DNA from 2 places in the Oceanobacillus sp. MO10714A genome. Region 2 is predicted to be linked to the other one. Evidence: riboswitches for the same ligand, from Rfam matches in the RefSeq annotation. Region 2 holds a riboswitch; the other holds the start of a gene.

Region 1 (4,432 bases), on a different contig from region 2:
ATTGTTGAGACTCGAAGGTATATTAATGAAAATCAAATACAGTGCCATAAAAATAATAACAAATCCAATTGTTCTAATGCATATCACTCTTAACTCTTTTTTGTACGCATGTTTTGTGGCAATATCTGTATATTCCATCCCGGCTAGTATATATCTTCCTGTTACATAAAAGAGGAAGATGGCAATGGCTGCCAATAAGACAGTTTCCGTGTCCAGATTAAAAAACTTGTTGCAGATCATCATTACAATAAGGGAAAGAAAAAGGATAATTGCTCCTTCCGTGAAAAAGTAAAGCATCTTTTTTTCCTTATATTCATCATCCGGTAATAGAAAGGATATCCAAGATTTCATTGCGTATCGACCTCCCAGAATAATTCGTCCAATGTTTTGTTAAGTGACTTTGCTAAATTAATACAGAGCTGGAGACTAGGATTATATTCCCCTTTTTCAATGAGCCCAATTGTTTGCCTGGTGACACCAACCTGGCGCGCTAGCTGCTCTTGTGTCATGGAATTTTTAATTCGAGTAATTTTTACGTTGTTTTTCATTTGTCACCCTACTTACGAAATGTAAGATATAGATTTCTTTTGTAATTTATATCTTACATCAGAGAGGAGGGTAAAGTCAACTGTGAAATAAAAAATGTACGAATTAGACCAACATTCAGGGAGGGCTGACATTCAATAAATCGCGTTATAAAATTAAAGAACCCTCCAAATCAAAAATTGGAGAGTTCTTCATGCAAGCTGTTATGAAATCTGCTTCATCAAATTCGCCATCTCAATAGCTGCTGTTGCAGCATCCCAACCTTTATTTCCGGCTTTCGTTCCAGCCCGCTCAATGGCCTCTTCAATTGTATCGGTCGTTATGACACCGAAAATAACAGGAATACCATCTTGCATATTAATCGCAGCCACACCTTTAGAAACTTCACTACATACATAATCAAAATGTGGGGTAGAGCCGCGGATTACTGTACCAAGTGTAATAACTGCATCATATTTTTTAGATGTTGCTAACTTTTTTGCGACGATTGGAATTTCAAAAGCTCCTGGCACCCACGCAACATCAATATCATCTTCATTTACACCGTGTCTGCGTAAGGCATCTTCAGCTCCTGCGAGTAGCTTACCGGTAATAAAATCATTAAACCTTCCAACGACAATCCCGATTTTTAAATCGGTTCCTACTAAATGACCTTCGAAAATATTACTCATTTTTCTTCTCCTTCAATGTTTTTCCTATTTATTATCAAACGAAACTTCATTCAGTAGAAGTTTCGACGCACAGAACATGTTAGTGTCGACGTTGCGAAACGAATCGCGTTTTTAGTCGACTGCTCCTCCCCCACTGAATTCGCTTTCGTGAATCAGTGTGTTAGTGTCTGTTATCCCCCGACTAGATAGATTTGATTACTCTCTCTATTTTGAGACGGAGCTTTACGAACGATTTCACCGTGATAAAAGAACCTTGCTCGATTTGCGGTATTCTACTAAATCCTTAATTGTCAAAATAACTAAATTAAAGTGCTCTGCAACTTTTTTCAGTTCCGCACCGCGCGCCATTGTTCCATCTGGGCTCATAATCTCGCAAATTACCCCAACTGGTTCTGCACCAGCAAGCTTAGCTAGATCAACTGCAGCTTCGGTATGACCAGGTCGTTCCACAACACCGCCACTCTTTGCAATCAGCGGAAAAATATGCCCAGGTTTATTAAAATCACTAGCTTTGGCTTCAGGATCCAACATATTTAAGATTGTTGTTGAACGCTCAAAAGCTGAGATCCCGGTATGTGTTGAAACATGGTCAATCGACACGGTGAATGCAGTCCGGTAAGGGTCCGTATTCTCCGGCGCCATTAGGGTTAAGGAAAGCTGCTTTGCTTTTTCTTCTTCAATAGGAACGCAAATCAACCCTTTTCCTTCGTTTGCCATAAAGTTAATCATTTTTGGTGTTGCAAATTTTCCTAATGCGAGAAAATCGCCTTCATTTTCCCTGTCCTCATCATCTACTACAATAATTGCTTTCCCTTCTTTTAACTCCTCGATTGCTTGCTCTACGGTTGCGTACAATTTATTCACCTCATCCATTTAAAAATCCACTTTCAGCTAGGGTTGCCTTCGTAATTCCATTTGTTGCTGGTTGTTCTGATCTTTTAGAAAGTAAATTCTCCATATACTTCGCGAGCATGTCACATTCGATATTCACGAAATCACCAAGCTGTTTCTCGCCAATAATCGAGTCTGCTTGCGTGACAGGGATTAGGGAAATGACAAATCCATTACCTGTAATTTCAAATATCGTTAGTGAAGTGCCATCGACCGTGACAGATCCTTTATCAATAGAATATTTCAGCAATTGTTGATCTGTCTTGATTTCCATGTATTTCGCATTTTCATGACGGCGAACAGAAATGATTTCTCCAGTCCCATCGACATGGCCACTGACAAAATGACCGCCAAATCGACCATTCGCTGCCATTGCCCGCTCTAAATTAACAGGGCTCCCGATCTGTAACATATGGAGCGTTGTCGCTTTAACCGTTTCGGGCATAACGTCAGCCGTGAAAAAGCCTGGTCCATGTTCATGGACAGTTAGACAGACACCGTTCACCGAGATACTGTCCCCGAGATTCACATCGGACAGAACTGTCGTACATGCGATTTTAAATTGTAATGAATTGGGATTTCGTTTAATGGATTGGATTGTTCCAATTTCTTCCACAATTCCAGTGAACAATGAAATAAAACCTCCTTCTAGAGATCACGTGTAATCTTCTGTTTTTGTAAAATAATGTATTTGAATTCTTTCCACCGCGGGGCGTTTGGGTGGTAAGGAAAGAGTTTGATTGGAGTACGGTTTTTATAAACATGCATACATTTAAGAAATACGGAAATATGCGAGGATGCATAAAAGAATTCCGTTTGTTCTTGCATATGCCATTAGGAGTAAGGCTTCTGTTGTAACCGTATCAATTAAAATGCGCGATTGAAGCTATTTCTCTATATTAATTTACTCTCTGCAGCTCCTTTCTGTTTTAAAAGAGAGAATACTAGAATCGGCATCGCATAAATTTTCGCAACAACTTCTCCCATCCAGACTGTAACTGTCGGTGCTGGAATTACACCAGCTCCACCGTCTCCTAAAGAGTACGGGTCACGGACTTACAAGCATAACACTTGAACACCGCCGGTAAGGAGTTTCACCTTGCCCCGAAGTTATTGGAAAATATTATACTACTATTAAAGTATCATGTTCAATAAAATGTGGCAACTGGATGTACCTATTTGGCGAAATGGAAATACGTTTATCCCTAACTCTATGATATTCATTTATTCCTCATTTTCCTTATACAATGCCTCCATTTCCTCGCCAATTTTCATTAAATAGGATTCTTGTTCAGAGGTAAGCATGGTAGGGAACTGAAAATCCATTGTCTCCTGATCCATTAACTCCTGTGCCTTTTCCAGTTCCATCGCAAAGGCTTCTTTATCCTCAACATGTCTTGTTGCCAGTTCGGTTAGTCCCATTAGTAATTCAAAAGCTTCTGGTGAATTTGCAGGGACATTATCTTGCATCAATTTTTCTAACTTAGCTAGCCAATCAAGCATTTCCACGTCCAGTAGTTGCTGGTATTCTTTTGGCAGGGAAAAGTATTCTTTAGCAACCGATTCCGGGAGATACTCTTTCGCCCATTCCTTCAGATCTTCCTCATGTTCCATTTGAAAAAGTAAAGAACTTAACACTGTCCAATTGATTGATTTTCCTGCCTTGAGTAAGTTTTGTACTCGCTCGACAGCTTCGATTGCCTGATTTAATTCATCCCGCTTTTCGGTTAAAAGTTTATGCTGCAAAGGTAATGATTTCTCGAGCTGCACAGCACAATCCATTTCATCTTTTATGAAATCTTTGATCTCTTGTAATGGATAGCCCAAAAACTTTAGTGATTGAATTTGTTGCAGCTTCGCAAGTTCATTTAATCCGTAAAGTCTGTGGCCTGATTCATTTCTTTCAGTTGGTACGAGTAAACCTAACTCTTCATAAAAACGTAAGGTGCGTACGGTTATTCTGGCCTGTTTGCTGAATTCACTGATTGAAACCTAGGTGCTTCATGATTCATAAAAAATCCCTCCATTTTATCAGATATTAAGGGTCTGTAATCCCCCACTGAATGAGTTCCGCTTTATTGTTAATTATAAGTTATCATGTATCGTAACGGAGGGGGCAAGGGGGAAAGGCTAATTTGTTTGGAAAATCGAGAGTAATTCTGAAATTGCTATAGATTTAATACTAAAAAAACCTTAAATAAATGAGTACTGTAGAAATCCAAACTACTTGAGATGGCATTCTTTGCAAAAAAAGGTGTCTTCGCCTGAACGACTCCGAATTCGTTAATTTCGTGTACATAGAAGGCGCCTAATCGGATGAACGA
Region 2 (4,432 bases):
GTACGATGCTTGCTTATCATGATGGAACCATCAACTGGACCTTATTTCTCGCCATGCTCGTAGCCTCCTTATTAATTCAGGCTGCGACAAATATGTTTAATGAATACTATGATTATAAACTTGGTCTAGATACAGAGGAATCAGTTGGGATCGGCGGCACGATTGTTCGTGACGGGATAAAGCCGAAAACAATTCGAAGTCTTGCTATTACATTCTATGGAATTGCTGTTATTCTTGGTGTTTATATTTGTATCGAGTCAAGTTGGTGGATTGCTATTATCGGTTTAATATGTATGGCAATCGGTTATCTATATACTGGAGGACCTATTCCAATTTCATATACACCATTTGGTGAGTTGTTTTCCGGTGTACTAATGGGGACAGTCATTATCGGCATCACGTATTTCATCCAGACCCTAACAATTACGAGTGAAGTAATTTGGATATCGATTCCAGTTACCATTTTTATCGGCAGCATCAATTTATCTAATAATATTCGTGATCGTGACGGGGATAAAGCTGGCGGAAGAAAAACTATTGCTGTACTGATCGGCAGGGAAAAAGCAATTACCGTGCTTGCAGTACTATTTAGCATTGCTTACAGCTGGACATTAGCTTTAATTATTGCACGTCTCTTGCCTATCTGGACACTAATCACTTTCCTTAGCGTACCGAAAGCCGTAACAGTCATCAAAAACTTCCGCGGTAAGACCGAACCACTCGAAATGATGCCCGCAATGATTGCAACTGGAAAAACGAACACCATTTACGGCTTCTTACTTGGAATATCCCTCGTCATTGCAGCATTTGTCTAAGCTTACTTGTCACTGCTTAAATTTCTTGAATGTTGCCTGAATGAAAAGGAGCGATTTTGATGAAGACCTATCTTTCAGATGATAAATTAGCTTATTTCCGTAAGCGGTTGCTCGAATTAAAAGCGGAAACGGAAAAGCTTTCCAGTCAATCTACTAATAAATCACCGAACGACTCGATTCAAGAACTGTCTGATTATGGCAATCATCCAGCTGACGTGGGTACCGAACAGTTTGAACAAGAACGTGATGCTGGAATGGAACTCGTTCACAAGGAACGATTACAAGCGATTGATGAAGCGCTGGAGCGGATTGATAATAAAACGTATGGTATGAGTGTCGTATCACAAAAGCCGATACCGGAAGAAAGACTCGATGCTATCCCAACTGCAAAAACACTTGTGGAAGAAGAATAAAAAAACACCCCTAAGATTAGTAGGCAGGATCACTCGCCAATAACCTTGCCTACTATTCTTTTTAAAAAGTACAGCCTTTGCTAGATAATCAGGTTCTATTATATTTCCCCAAGACATGAAAAAAGGTTCGGTCTCAATTATTTGAGACGAACCTTTTTTTAAATGTATATTATGCAGCTAAATTTGTTTGTTTCTGTTCGATCCAGCTGCGCATTTTTATAAACACAGGAACAAATAACATTCCGACAATAATTCCTTTCAGCAAGTTAAATGGAAACACCCCAACAAGCACGGCGCCCCACGCCATTTGTTCACTCATGTCCCACCCCATAAACCATGCATAAGCGGGCAGAATAACATAATAATTTAGTACAGACATTCCAACTGCCATAACGATTGTTCCTGTAACTAAGCCGGAAACGATCGATTTTACACCTTTATGGAACTTATGATAAATAAGTGAAACTGGAAGGACAAACATTACACCTGCAAGAAAATTCGCTAGAACACCGACCGGGTCCCCTGATCCAGACACCGCGAAATAAAGCACGTTCTTAATGAGAACGACAGCTACACCAGCAAGTGGTGAAAAAATAAGTGAAGCCATCAATGCCGGCACATCACTAAAATCAATTTTTAAATATGGTGGTAGGAACGGCAGCGGAAAGTTTAAGAAAAATAAAACGAGCGCGATTGATCCTAGCAGTGCTAAAATAATAAGTTTTAATAACTTTGAAGATTGCTTTGCAGATTTTTGCATCTCCATCTTCCTCCTTCATCTTTTGCTAACCGATTCTAACTCGTGATGAAGGATCGCCTTGCCACTTTGACAACTCTTCTGTTCCAGCGTCTTAAAATTTCATTTAAGACAGAAAAACCCTAAAGCCGTAAATGGGGCTTTAGGGTTTGGGAATACAAGAGTAAGTGAAGGTACATAAAAATGCACCTTGATTTGGCTCGACATCTTCTCCCATCCAGACTGTAACTGTCGGTCCTGGAATTACACCAGATCAACCATAAGAATTGAAATTATGGTTCGCGGACTTAGAGTAAGCATACCCCTCACCGCCGGTCGGGAATTGCACCCTGCCCCGAAGATTAGAATCGATTATTCAATTACTAATGATAAGTATACTACATTTTTCATAAATTGCAAGAGACGTGCTCAAGCAAAGAAAGAAGGTGCGGCAAGATCGCCGCACCTTTTCCATCATTCATCTGTATTAATAAATAGTTTCCCGTCTGTTTGAGCTCTTGTTTCATTCCCATAATCATCGACTGCGATTACTTCGATAACTGCTCCTTCTGCAACAACATTGCTTGTTGCTGTCCAGTAGCCGACATAATGTCCTTCAGATGTTTCCATCATCGGTAATTCAGTCGGATTGGAATTCACATTCGTGAGCGGCATATGGACGACAAATGTGGACTTTAAGCCAGGCTCACTATCAAATTCGAACTTCACGCTTTCCCCTGCACCCAAGTACACATCTTCTTCAGGTGTCAGATTCTCGATTGCAGGAGGTGTGAAGTCGACATCCAATGATACAGCTTCAGACGTTGAATTGCCCGCCAAGTCGGCCGCTATAACTTCAATGTCATTTATCCCTTCATCAAGAATAATTCGCAGAGAATAATTCCCATCATCAATCTTAGCGCGCTGTCCGTTTACCTCGACATAATCAAGATTAGCATCCTCAACTGTCCCTTCTACCGTTACGGTTTCACGATTTGTTTTCTCACCGTCTTCGGGATTGTCGATGGTCAGTGCTGGTGCTTCTGTATCCAAGACAACTGCTACAGGTTCGGATTCCATAATTTCTGTATCATCCAGTACGGTAACTGCAACTAATTCATTATCACCTTCCGCAAGCGTTGCAGGAATTGCAAACTTACCGTCATCTCCAACTTCTACAGTATCTACTTCTTCTCCATTATTCACTAATTTAATGAAGGTAGTCGGTGAAGCAGTACCTTCTACCGTAACTTCTGTTTCATTCGTGATTAGTCCATCTTCAGGAGACGTAATGACCGCTTCTTCCACCTCGTAGTTTACTCTGGCACGGATCATATAGTTCCCTTCATCTGCCGGGGATTGATTCCATGCACCGCCTACATATTGGAAGCTTCTTTCAGCATTTGGTCCGTTTTCATCTGTTGCTAGGCCCGGTGCATTTGTATTCACATCTCGTTGAATATAGACCATATAGAAATCACCATTTACTTGAATCGCATGTTCACTTAAGTCAACAACCGTCCACTCATCCAGACTCCGAATTGCCTCTGCTTCAACTGGGCCAGCAATTCGCTCACCTGGAGTGCCATCCGGCCCACTTGCATCCCATACCTCAACGGCAAATTCCGTACCTCCTGGAACTGGCCAATCGTCATCATGGAATTGGAAAACCCCATCCGTTACAATTGCCGATTCTTGTCCTTCATCAAGGGACATACGAACTGCCCAGCCATTACCAGCATCATAGAATGCACGAGCGTTTTCCGCTGTTCCATCATCATAGCCAATCTCTCCGCCCGGAACGGTGTAGAAAGGTTCTAATTCAATATTAACCGTACCATCAGAAGTAAAGTCAGCTTCTACTTCTGCTCCATGATAGCCACGAGCTAGTACTTTTAGCGTATATACGCCTTCATAAGCAGTGATCGTAAAGGCACCATTTTCATCTGTCGTAACGGCTTCCACATTCGCATCTTCTACAATTAGAAGTGTAGCGTCTGCAATTCCTTCACCAGTTACTTCATCTGTTACCGTACCTGAAATGGTGTATTCATCTTGTTCTTCTAGAGTAAAGTTAACTGTTGTTGATTCATCTGCCTCGACTGTTACATTTTCTTCTGCAGGATGGTAACCATAACTTTCTGCAACTACGGTGAAGTCACCAGCAGCATGAGTGATAGAGAAGGACCCATCTGCAGGATTCGTATTCACTGACCTTCCGCTTTCAAGCACGCTTACTGTCGCAGCTAATGGTAAAGCGGCAGGTGTAATTGCATCTTCTTTAACCGATTCTTTTTCATCTGGAAATGCTGGTTTTAATTTATCGGGATCAATTGGAGCCTTCTTCATTCCGATACTATTAAGACCTAACAATAATCCAGCGGAAGAATTCATTCCGATGTTCGGCGCTTGTGCTGACTCACCTCTTGACGTATCAGCAAGCCCAACATCATCAATATACCAACCAT

The links. A riboswitch is a leader RNA that binds a small molecule or an ion and turns the genes downstream of it on or off. The one in region 2 is predicted to bind FMN.
Region 1: another riboswitch for FMN. It lies ahead of ribE (riboflavin synthase); the one in region 2 lies ahead of SPD53_RS14010 (ECF transporter S component).

What each region holds. Positions count from the first base shown of each region.
Region 1 covers NZ_JAXHDC010000030.1:8,244-12,675, reverse strand. The annotation lists gene SPD53_RS13795 (DUF3278 domain-containing protein) at 1-351, opposite strand, end outside; gene SPD53_RS13790 (helix-turn-helix transcriptional regulator) at 348-548, opposite strand; gene ribH (6,7-dimethyl-8-ribityllumazine synthase) at 750-1,217, opposite strand; partial or broken gene ribB (3,4-dihydroxy-2-butanone-4-phosphate synthase) at 1,455-2,072, opposite strand; gene ribE (riboflavin synthase) at 2,083-2,739, opposite strand; FMN riboswitch at 3,080-3,224, opposite strand; gene SPD53_RS13770 (MerR family transcriptional regulator) at 3,333-4,094, opposite strand.
Region 2 covers NZ_JAXHDC010000031.1:18,540-22,971, reverse strand. The annotation lists gene SPD53_RS14020 (1,4-dihydroxy-2-naphthoate polyprenyltransferase) at 1-815, shown strand, start outside; gene SPD53_RS14015 (hypothetical protein) at 875-1,228, shown strand; gene SPD53_RS14010 (ECF transporter S component) at 1,398-1,988, opposite strand; FMN riboswitch at 2,187-2,331, opposite strand; gene SPD53_RS14005 (S8 family serine peptidase) at 2,439-4,432, opposite strand, start outside.